Linked DNA regions of Bacillus pumilus. The protein of the gene in region 1 interacts with the protein of each later gene in a pairwise test. Links are inferred from orthologs where the notes say so. Each region holds a gene or a part of one and is shown in the gene's direction. Other genes may lie near its edges.

Region 1 (7,941 bases):
AATTAGAATGAGAATAAATTGAGAATAATGATTATTTTGGAGGTATCGATATATGACTGCTTCGACATTAACAATTAAGGACTTGCACGTTGAGATTGAAGGGAAAGAAATCTTAAAGGGTGTAAACCTCGAGATAAAAGGTGGAGAATTCCACGCAGTAATGGGACCAAACGGTACAGGTAAATCAACTTTATCTGCTGCAATTATGGGACACCCTAAATATGAAGTAACAAAAGGCAGCATTTTGCTAGATGGCGAAGATGTACTTGAAATGGAAGTAGATGAGCGCGCTCAAGCAGGTCTTTTCCTTGCGATGCAATACCCATCTGAAATTAGTGGTGTCACAAATGCGGACTTCCTTCGTTCTGCTATTAACGCTCGCAGAGAAGAAGGCGATGAAATCTCTCTGATGAAATTCATCCGCAAAATGGACGAAAACATGGAGTTCCTTGAAATGGACCCAGACATGGCGCAGCGCTACCTAAACGAAGGTTTTTCAGGCGGGGAGAAAAAACGCAATGAAATTCTTCAATTAATGATGATTGAACCAAAAATTGCGATTCTTGACGAAATCGATTCTGGTCTTGATATCGATGCGTTGAAAGTGGTTTCTAAAGGAATTAACAGAATGCGTGGCGAAAGCTTCGGCTGCTTAATGATCACTCACTATCAGCGTCTACTGAACTACATCACACCAGATCACGTTCATGTCATGATGCAAGGACGTATCGTGAAATCTGGCGGACCAGAGCTCGCGCAGCGTTTAGAAGCAGAAGGCTATGACTGGATTAAAAAAGAGTTAGGGATTGAAGACGAAACTGTTGGTCAAGAAGCGTAAGCGTTAGGAGGATTATTGATGACATTAGAAACGAAATTATCAGTAGATCAAGATTATGTCAAAAGCTTCTCCGAGAAGCATCAGGAACCGGCATGGATGAGCTCCCTTCGCTTACAGGCTCTTGAAAAAGCAGAAGACCTTCCAATGCCAAAGCCTGACAAAACGAATATTTCTAAATGGAATTTAACCAATTTCAAACAGCATACAGTCGAAAGTGCGCCATTTGGATCATTAGAAGAGCTTCCTGAAGAAGTGAAATCTCTCATTGATTTAGAGGACACGGATAAGACAGTCTACATTCAGCGTGATCAAACGCCAGCATACTTGTCTCTTTCAACGGAAGCGAAAGACAAAGGCGTGATCTTCACTGACCTTCATACAGCGCTTCGCGAACATGGAGATCTAGTGCAGAAATACTTCATGACAGATGCAGTAAAAGTAGAAGAGCATAAACTAACAGCTTTACATGCTGCTTTAGTCAATGGCGGAGCTTTCCTCTATGTACCGAAAAATGTAGAACTTGAAGCACCAATTCAAGCCGTCTACCTGCATGAAAATGACGACACGACTTTGTTCAACCATGTCATCGTCGTAGCAGACGACCATAGTGCTGTGACATATGTAGAAAACTACATCAGTACGGCAAAGCCAGAAGAAGCGATCTTCAATATCGTGTCTGAAGTGTTTACAGGAGCTAATGCCCGCGTCACTTACGGTGCAGTAGATAACCTTGCAGAAGGCGTCACAGTCTATGTGAACAGACGCGGTATGGCAAATGGCCGTGACAGTAAAATCGAATGGGCGCTTGGCCTGATGAATGATGGAGACGTCGTGTCTGAAAACATCACAAAGCTCATGGGCGACGGTACATTCGGTGATACAAAATCAGTTGTTGTCGGCCGGGGCAATCAAACAGAAAACTTTACAACAAGCATCATCCACTTCGGTAAAAACTCTGAAGGGTATATCTTGAAGCATGGTGTGATGAAGGATCAAGCATCCTCTATCTTTAACGGAATTGGTAAAATCGAGCATGGCGCAACGAAGTCAAATGCAGAGCAGGAATCACGTGTTCTCATGCTGAGTGAGAAAGCACGCGGTGACGCAAACCCAATTCTATTAATTGATGAAGATGATGTCACAGCAGGGCATGCTGCTTCTGTTGGACGTGTCGATCCAATTCAATTGTATTACCTCATGAGCCGCGGGATATCCAAAGAAGATGCAGAAAGACTTGTGATTTATGGCTTCTTAAATCCAGTCGTCAAAGAACTGCCGATTGAAGGAGTTAAAAAGCAGCTCGTTTCTGTGATTGAAAGGAAAGTAAAATAATGAATATCAAAGACGTTCGTGAGCAGTTTCCAATCCTTCATCAGCAAGTGAACGGACATGATTTGGTGTATTTGGACAGTGCAGCGACTTCTCAAAAACCAAGAGTGGTCATTGATGCAATGAATGAGTATTACCGGTCTTACAACTCGAACGTCCACAGGGGTGTTCATACCCTTGGCACAAAAGCAACGGACGCATACGAGGGTGCGAGAGAGAAAGTTCGTGCATTCATCCGTGCTTCATCTGTCCAGGAGATTATTTTTACTAGAGGCACAACAACTGCACTGAATACAGTGGCGATCAGCTATGCAAGAGCAAACCTCAAAGAAGGCGATGAGATTGTCATTACGCACATGGAGCATCATGCGAATATCATCCCTTGGCAGCAAGCAGCAAAAGCAACTGGCGCCACATTGAAATACATTCCGTTACAGGAAGACGGCACGCTATCGCTTGAAGATGTGAAGCAAACGGTCACACATCAAACGAAAATCGTCGCTGTCACACACGTCTCAAACGTATTAGGAACCATCAACCCGATTAAAGAAATCGCCAAAATTGCCCACGATCATGGGGCAATCATTGTCGTCGATGGTGCGCAAAGCACGCCGCACATGCAAATTGATGTTCAGGATCTAGATTGTGACTTTTTCGCATTCTCTGGGCATAAAATGTGTGGACCGACTGGCATCGGTGTACTTTACGGGAAGAAGGACCTTTTGAATAATATGGAGCCTGCTGAGTTTGGCGGTGAAATGATCGACTTTGTGGATCTGTATGATTCTACTTGGAAAGAGCTGCCGTGGAAATTTGAAGCGGGAACACCGATTATTGCCGGAGCAGTTGGACTAGGAAAAGCGATTGATTTCTTAAATGACATTGGTATGGAAGAAGTCAGCCGTTACGAGCATCAGCTTGCCACTTATGCGCTTGAGCGCTTTAAGGAGTTTGATGGTGCGACTGTTTATGGACCGCAGCACCGAGCTGGACTTGTGACGTTTAACTTAGACGACGTCCATCCACATGATGCGTCAACTGTTCTGGATACGGAAGGTGTCGCCATTCGTGCTGGACACCACTGTGCACAGCCGCTCATGAAATGGCTTGGTGTATCAGCAACTGCAAGAGCAAGCTTCTATCTGTACAATACAGAAGAAGAGATTGACGAGCTCATCGCAGCGCTCCGTAAGACAAAGGAGTATTTTACGAATGTCTTTTAATGTAAACTTAGACACACTGTACAGACAAGTGATTATGGATCATTATAAAAATCCGAGAAACAAAGGTGTGTTAAACGACAGCATTGTCGTCGATATGAACAACCCAACGTGTGGTGACCGCATTCGTCTCACGATGAAAATCGAAGACGAAAAAGTCATTGATGCGAAATTTGAAGGAGAAGGATGCTCTATTTCGATGGCATCTGCCTCTATGATGACGCAGGCAATTAAAGGGAAAGATATTGAAACAGCTTTGAAAATGTCTCAGATTTTCTCCGATATGATGCTAGGAAAAGAATACGACGATTCCATTGATCTTGGTGACATTGAGGCGCTGCAGGGAGTGGCAAAATTCCCAGCCCGCATCAAATGTGCAACATTATCCTGGAAGGCGCTTGAAAAAGGCGCATCTGCCGAAGATAACGGCAAATCATAAGATTGGAGTGAAAATGGATGGCTAAAAAAATGCCAGATGTTGGTGAATATAAATACGGCTTTTCTGATAAAGACGTTTCCATTTTCCGTTCAGAGCGCGGACTGACAAAAGAGATCGTTGAAGAAATTTCTCGTATGAAAGAAGAGCCTCAGTGGATGCTCGACTTCCGTTTGAAATCTCTTGAGCACTTTTACAACATGCCGATGCCACAATGGGGCGGAGATTTAAATGCATTAAACTTTGATGAAATTACGTACTACGTAAAGCCATCAGAGCGCTCTGAGCGTTCTTGGGATGAAGTACCAGAAGAAATCAAACAAACCTTTGATAAGCTTGGTATCCCAGAAGCAGAGCAAAAGTATTTAGCAGGTGTATCTGCTCAGTATGAATCTGAAGTTGTGTATCACAATATGAAGCAGGACCTTGAAGATCTAGGAATTGTGTTTAAAGATACAGACAGCGCATTAAAAGAGAACGAAGACATCTTCCGTGAGCACTGGGCAAAAGTCATTCCTCCGACTGACAACAAATTTGCTGCGCTTAACTCGGCTGTATGGTCTGGTGGTTCATTTATCTACGTACCAAAGGGCGTAAAAGTAGATACACCACTTCAAGCATACTTCCGTATCAACTCTGAGAACATGGGTCAGTTCGAGCGTACACTGATCATTGTTGATGAAGGCGCACATGTGCATTACGTAGAAGGCTGTACAGCACCAGTTTACACAACAAACTCACTTCACAGTGCGGTTGTTGAAATCGTCGTTAAAAAGGGCGGCTACTGCCGTTATACAACGATTCAAAACTGGGCAAACAACGTCTTCAACCTTGTGACGAAACGTACAGTATGTGAAGAAAATGCGACAATGGAATGGATTGATGGAAACATCGGTTCTAAGCTGACAATGAAATACCCAGCGGTCATCCTAAAAGGTGAAGGTGCTCGAGGTATGACATTAAGTATTGCCCTAGCAGGTAAAGGTCAGCACCAAGATGCAGGTGCGAAAATGATTCACCTTGCACCAAACACATCTTCAACGATCGTATCGAAATCGATTTCCAAACAAGGCGGTAAAGTCACATACCGCGGAATCGTTCACTTCGGACGTAAAGCAGAGGGTGCACGCTCAAACATCGAGTGTGACACACTCATCATGGATAACAAATCAACATCTGATACGATCCCTTACAATGAAATCTTAAACGACAACATTTCATTAGAGCACGAAGCGAAGGTATCAAAAGTATCAGAAGAACAGCTATTCTACTTGATGAGCCGCGGAATTTCTGAAGAAGAAGCAACAGAAATGATCGTCATGGGCTTCATCGAGCCATTCACAAAAGAATTGCCAATGGAATACGCCGTTGAAATGAACCGTTTGATTAAGTTTGAGATGGAAGGTTCGATTGGTTAAATTTAAAAACCTTTATTTACAAGGGTTTGAATAGTGTAGAAGGCGAACTTTTGAAGTTCGTCTTCTTTTATTTTTCAGTAATATCTAGATAAATGTCCTCTGTTTTTTTAATCGATTTATGCCCCACAACCTCATTAAAGAAGCAGTATTGCGCATGTGTAGGTTAAATCATGAGTGCCTTTATTTGTACATATTACTATGTCTGAAGATGATACCTTAAGCACACCAGTTACAAACATATGATAAAAATAGAAAATTATATAAATGTTAAAATCGCTTATGGTATAGTTTTCTAGATGTTTTTTTAAAAACGATAATATGTAATATAGAAATATTTCATATTATCGTTGACGAAACAATCTGGATGTGTTTTAATTTGTAATATGATAATATTTCGAAAAATCATATATATGATTTGGGGCGATTTAATTGGAGAAAAGTAAATTAAATGAATTCGTAACGTTCGTTCCCGGTATTAATCCAACAAGAGCACAAAAGCAATTTGAAACTCAAGAAATAAAGTATTATGACCAAGCGTCTTTTGAAGCTGATTATCATCGTGAGGACGTAGCTGTTGAAGAAAAGGCAAAACCTCAAAATAACCTATCGTTAAATGAAGGTGATGTTGTTATCAGTAACTCATTGCAGCTAGCCACAATTGTTGGTGAAAATAATGTTGGTAAAGTGTTGTCCCTCAACTTTACGAAAATAGAGTTTGATAGTGAACAACTTGATAAGAAATATTTTCTTTACTTGTTTAATGCTCATAAAGATGTGAAGCAGCAAAAAGAAAGGGGGGCACAGGGGAGTGGCCCTATTCTAAGAATTCCGCTTCGTGCCCTTGGGGAAATGATCGTTCCAATTGTTCCGATTGAGGAACAGAAGAAAATAGGCACTATTTACGTAGAAACAATGAAGCTACAAAATAAGTTAAGCCAATACGCAGACTTGATAGGGCAGTTTACGAGCTCGGTAATAGAAGGAACATTAAAGGGGGAGTAATGAAATGAAAAGTCAATCGGAATTAGCATTTGAAAATGAAGTTATCGATTATTTGACCAAAATCGGTGGAGTAAAACAATGGGAATACAAAAAAGACATTAAAACAACCGAACAACTTTGGGATAACTTTAAAATAATCCTAGAACAAAACAATAGCGCACGATTAGATGAGCCCTTGTCTGTTACTGAATTTAACCAAGTGAAGAAAATCATCACTAGTATCGAATCACCTTATCAGGCCGGACAGTTTTTGTATGGCGTTAATGGTGTTTCTGAAATTGAAGTTGACCTTGATAATGGTAGACATGTGTTCTTGACAGTATTCGACCAAGCCCAAGTCGGTGGCGGGAATACCGTTTATCAAGTAGTAAATCAAATTAAGCGGCCAAAAGTTGTTGATGGTAAAACGACTCGCAGGTTTGATGTGACTTTGCTCATTAATGGTTTGCCGATTATTCAAATTGAACTAAAGAAAGCACTTCATAGCGCTACGGAATCTTTAAATCAGATGGAACAGTATATAGCTGAAAAACAATTCAGCGGTATCTTTTCAACTTTGCAGATTTTAATCGCGATGACACCTTTTGATATTCGTTATATGGCAAATACGCCACTTGAAAACTTTAACCGAGCTTTTGCTTTCAACTGGCAAAATGAAGATGATGCTCGCCCTATTCGATCATGGAAGACGTTTGCAGATAAAGTGTTATCCATTCCAATGGCTCATGATTTGGCAACACGTTACATGATACTAGATGGTACAAAAAACAAAGAAAGTATCAAAGTCATGCGTCCTTATCAAGTCTATGCCACAAAGCGTGTACTTGATAAAGTTAGAAAGTTTGACTTTAAATATGATGGTGGTAAATTAGGATACATTTGGCACACAACTGGATCAGGTAAAACAATCACAAGTTTTAAGACAGCGTGGCTTGCAAGCCGTCTATCTAATGTAGATAAAGTGATCTTCTTGGTTGACCGGATCGCACTTACCAACCAAACAGCAGATGCTTATAAAGCCTATGATCCTGTTGCTGGTTTTGAAGGGAAAACTGGTGTGGTGGGTGACACAGCTAATATTTCAGACCTTCATCGCAAACTAACGAAGAAAAGCGATAAGAACATCATTGTGACAAGTATCCAAAAAATGTCACGTTATGTAGCGCGGGACAGCTTCAAGCCACTGAATGAAAATATTCTTTTTATCGTGGATGAAGCCCACCGTTCAACTGGGAATGGTAGCGAAAATGAAGGGATGCTTGAAACGATTCGAAAAGCAATTTCTAATTCTGCTTGGGTTGGTTATACTGGTACACCAAAATTCCCGGAAACACGAGAAATCTTTGGAGAACTATTACATGCATATACCATTAAAGAAGCGATTGCGGATAAAAATGTATTAGGGTTTAACGTTGAATTTAAGGAAACAATCGAGGCTCCCGAAGATCCTACCGAAGATGATATTGATGATAATATTCGTGGTAGTGTTTACGACTATAGTCCAGAACATGTGAACTTAGTAGTGAAAGACATCTTCGATAACTGGAAGAAACGTTCAAATGAGCGTCAATATAATGCCTTGTTTACAGTTCACGTTGGTGGTAATAAACCAAGTACACCAAGAGCGATGGAATATTTCGATAAGTTTGCAGAAGAGAATGCGAATCGTCCAGTAGATCAACGATTAAAAGTTGCGGT
Region 2 (3,934 bases), 530 kb from region 1 along the record:
AGTGCTGTAGCTCCTTTGTAGTGAGCATCCTTTAAATGAACAGGGATTTCACCAATTTTCCCTGAGCGAATGTCACCCAGCGCCGCATCAACCGCCTTATATGCCGAGTTGGATTTAGGAGAAAGACACAGTTCAATGACTGCGTTAGCCAGCGGAATTCGTGCTTCCGGGAAGCCGACTCTTTCTGCTGTTTGAACAGCGCTTAACACACGAGGACCTGCCTGCGGACTAGCTAAACCAATATCTTCGTAAGCCATCACGAGTAATCTCCTTGAAATGCTTTCAAGGTCTCCTGCTTCAATCAGTCTGGCAAGGTAATGCAGCGCCGCATCTGCGTCAGATCCTCTAATGGATTTTTGAAAAGCCGAGAGGACATCATAATGAGCATCACCATTCTTATCATGTGAGAAGCTCTTTTTTTGTAAACATTCTTCTGCTGCGGCAAGAGTGATCATAATATGCCCAGCCTCATCTGCTTTTGTCGATAAGACAGCTAATTCTAACGCATTTAAAGCAGAGCGTACGTCTCCACCGCATCCATTGGCAAAATGATTCATCGCTTCATCGTTCACTGTCACCTCATAACCGCCAAGCCCGCGATGTTCATCCTGTAACGCTCTTGTTAACGCAGCTTTGATTTGCTCTGTTTCAAGCGGTTTTAGCTCAAATATTTGTGTCCGGCTTCGGATGGCAGGGTTGATCGCATGATAGGGGTTAGCGGTCGTTGCGCCAATTAAAATGATCATGCCATTTTCTAAATAAGGAAGAAGGAAATCCTGCTTTCCTTTATCAAGCCTGTGAACCTCGTCTAAAATAAGGATGACCTGGCCGCTCATTTTCGCTTCAGCGGCGACAGCTTCCATATCCTTTTTGTTATGAATGACTGCATTCAACGTCCGAAACGCAATGCTTGTACTGCCAGCGATCGCGGTCGCAATCGATGTTTTGCCGATGCCCGGCGGTCCGTATAAAATCATCGAGGATAAATGTTTTGCCTCGACCATTCGTCTAATAATTTGACCTTCTCCAACGAGATGCTCCTGCCCAATGATGTCTTCAATATGACTTGGGCGCATCCGGTACGCTAAAGGTTTCATGATTATCTCTCCTAAAGCAATGTCTTGTTTGTATAGAGTACCGAAATTTCTTCAAATAGAAAAGGGATGCGTCCTCCTAAAGCGCTCAGAACCGGCAAATGAAAGTTGGCTGAAAGTATGATATAATTGCTTTTGGTCTATATATCAGCGTATATGAAATCAGAAAAATAATTGATGACATAGAATAGAAAACGCAGAGGTGTTTAACTTGAAAATTTCAACTAAAGGCAGATATGGTCTGACGATCATGATCGAATTAGCCAAAAAACATGGCGAAGGCCCCACATCATTAAAATCAATCGCTCAAAACAATAATTTGTCTGAGCATTATTTAGAGCAGCTTGTCTCACCACTTCGGAATGCCCGTCTTGTGAAAAGTATTCGCGGTGCATATGGCGGCTATGTTCTTGCACATGAACCAAACGAGATCACAGCCGGTGATATTATTCGTGTTTTAGAAGGACCGATTAGTCCTGTCGAAGTCATCGAAAACGAAGAACCAGCAAAGCGTGAACTTTGGATTCGGATTCGTGATGCAGTAAAAGACGTACTAGACAATACAACTCTTGAAGACTTGGCAAGCTACACAGATGACGGAAATCAAGACGCGTATATGTTCTATATTTAGATCAGAGGTGTACCGGAAATGGAACGAATCTATTTAGATCATGCGGCCACAACGCCAATGGATCAGCGTATTGTGGACAAGATGATGCCTTACTTTACAGAGATATTTGGCAATCCCTCTAGTATTCATTCATATGGGCGCGAGGCAAGAAAGTGGCTCGATGAAGCAAGAGAAGTGATTGCAGGAGAATTACACTGTAAACCACAGGAGATCATCCTCACAAGCGGAGGAACAGAGGCGGACAACCTGGCGATTACAGGTGTGGCCATGGCAAGACAGCATAAAGGAAAACATATCATCACAGCAAAAACAGAGCATCATGCGGTGCTGCACACATGTGAACGCCTAGAGAAGCTAGGATTTGACGTGACATATTTAGATGTGGATGAAACTGGATTGATTCATCTTGAACAACTAAAACAAGCACTGAGAGATGATACGATTCTTGTGACCATCATGTACGGCAATAATGAAACAGGTGTGATTCAGCCAATCAAAGACATTGGCGAGCTTTTACACAATCACACTGCTCATTTTCATACAGACGCCGTGCAGGCGTTTGGAACAATGCCTATTGATGTAGCAGACCTTCATATTGATCTCTTATCTGCTTCTGGCCATAAGCTAAATGGTCCAATGGGAACAGGCTTTTTATATGTAAACGAAGGCGTGAAACTTTCTCCGCAAATATTCGGAGGAGAACAAGAAAGAAAACGCCGTGCTGGCACTGAAAATGTGGCAGGGATCGTTGGACTTGCAGAAGCAGTTCAATTAACGAAGCAAAATAGAAGAGAAAAAGCCATGCATTATGGTAAGCTCAAAGAAATCATGCTGCAAGTATTCGAAGAGGAATCACTCAATTTCTCTGTCAATGGGCACCCGAAAGAGACATTGCCTCACATTTTAAATGTTCATTTCCCGGGCGTTTCCATCGAATCGTTACTTGTGAATTTAGATATGGAAGGAATTGCTGTTTCAAGTGGATCTGCATGTACGGCTGGATCCGTCCTTCCTTCGCACGTGTTAAGCGCCATGTATGGCGAAGAAGCAGACAAGCTGACGTCCTCAGTCAGAATAAGCTTCGGTCTTGGGAATGAAGAGGATCATGTGAAGCAGGCGGCGCGCAAGATAGCAGCTGTTGTCAAACGCTTAGCCAAATAAATGCTCCTCTTTTGTTCGTGTGTGAAAAATGAAACAGCCAAGCACCTGAAGAACGAAACGCACATGCTGTTTCATTGAAAATGGAGTTGATGAAGATGACAAAAAGACCAGAAGACACAAGAGTTGTGGTCGGTATGTCCGGAGGAGTCGATTCATCAGTTGCGGCTCTTATGCTAAAGGAGCAAGGCTATGATGTAATCGGCATATTTATGAAAAACTGGGATGACACAGATGAAAATGGTGTATGTACAGCAACGGAGGACTATGAGGATGTCATCCGCGTGTGTAACCAAATTGGAATCCCTTATTATGCGGTGAATTTCGAGAAGCAATATTGGGACAAAGTGTTTCAATATTTCCTTGATGAATATAAAGCGGGCAGAACGCCAAATCCAGATGTCATGTGTAACAAAGAAATTAAGTTCAAAGCGTTCCTCGAGCATGCATTGTCACTCGGTGCGGATTATTTAGCAACAGGCCACTATGCGCGCGTCGACAGAACTGGCGATGAAGTCAAAATGCTAAGAGGTCTTGATGCCAACAAAGACCAAACGTATTTCTTAAATCAGCTGACTCAGGAACAGCTTGATAAAGTCATGTTCCCAATCGGTGATCTAGAGAAGAAAAAGGTTCGTGAATTGGCAAAAGAAGCAGAGCTCGCAACAGCAACGAAAAAAGATTCAACCGGTATTTGCTTTATTGGGGAAAGAAACTTTAAAACGTTCCTCAGTCAATATTTGCCTGCGCAGCCTGGCGTGATGCAGACAATGGACGGAGAAGTCAAAGGTGAACATGATGGACTGATGTATTACACGATCGGTCAACGCCAAGGTCTTGGCATTGGCGGCAGCGGTGATCCTTGGTTTGTCGTTGGAAAAGACTTGAAACAAAATATCTTGTTTGTTGAACAAGGTTTCCACAATCCACTTTTATATTCTGAAAGCATTTCAGCCGTCAATATCAGCTGGACTCGTCCTCATATTGTCGGCGAAAATGGTGAATTAACATGCACAGCCAAATTCAGATACCGTCAAGAAGATCACCATGT

Evidence for each region. Proteins that work in one complex are often made in the same cells at the same time.
Region 2: the proteins of sufU (region 1) and GKC25_RS11775 interact in binary tests that used the Escherichia coli proteins (3 or more experiments, as listed by UniProt). The link is inferred for Bacillus pumilus from one-to-one orthologs.

Annotation. Positions count from the first base shown.
Region 1 is NZ_CP046128.1:2,844,503-2,852,443, reverse strand. The notes cover bases 2,104-5,102. They hold sufU (Fe-S cluster assembly sulfur transfer protein SufU), read left to right. Parts: upstream 2,104-3,379; coding sequence 3,380-3,826; downstream 3,827-5,102. Other genes in these bases: sufB (Fe-S cluster assembly protein SufB), read left to right, coding at 3,844-5,102; GKC25_RS14595 (cysteine desulfurase), read left to right, coding at 2,170-3,390; sufD (Fe-S cluster assembly protein SufD), read left to right, coding at 2,104-2,170. Outside these bases: Fe-S cluster assembly ATPase SufC, read left to right, coding at 53-838; more of sufD, read left to right, coding at 857-2,103; more of sufB, read left to right, coding at 5,103-5,241; GKC25_RS14580 (restriction endonuclease subunit S), read left to right, coding at 5,671-6,243; GKC25_RS14575 (type I restriction endonuclease subunit R), read left to right, coding at 6,248-7,941. UniProt on the Escherichia coli protein: A scaffold on which IscS assembles Fe-S clusters. Exists as 2 interconverting forms, a structured (S) and disordered (D) form. The D-state is the preferred substrate for IscS.
Region 2 is NZ_CP046128.1:2,315,544-2,319,477, reverse strand. Bases 974-3,814 are described here. They hold GKC25_RS11775 (cysteine desulfurase family protein), read left to right. Parts: upstream 974-1,743; coding sequence 1,744-2,886; downstream 2,887-3,814. Other genes in these bases: mnmA (tRNA 2-thiouridine(34) synthase MnmA), read left to right, coding at 2,982-3,814; cymR (cysteine metabolism transcriptional regulator CymR), read left to right, coding at 1,306-1,725; GKC25_RS11785 (replication-associated recombination protein A), read right to left, coding at 974-1,097. Outside these bases: more of GKC25_RS11785, read right to left, coding at 1-973; more of mnmA, read left to right, coding at 3,815-3,934. UniProt on the Escherichia coli protein: Master enzyme that delivers sulfur to a number of partners involved in Fe-S cluster assembly, tRNA modification or cofactor biosynthesis. Catalyzes the removal of elemental sulfur from cysteine to produce alanine.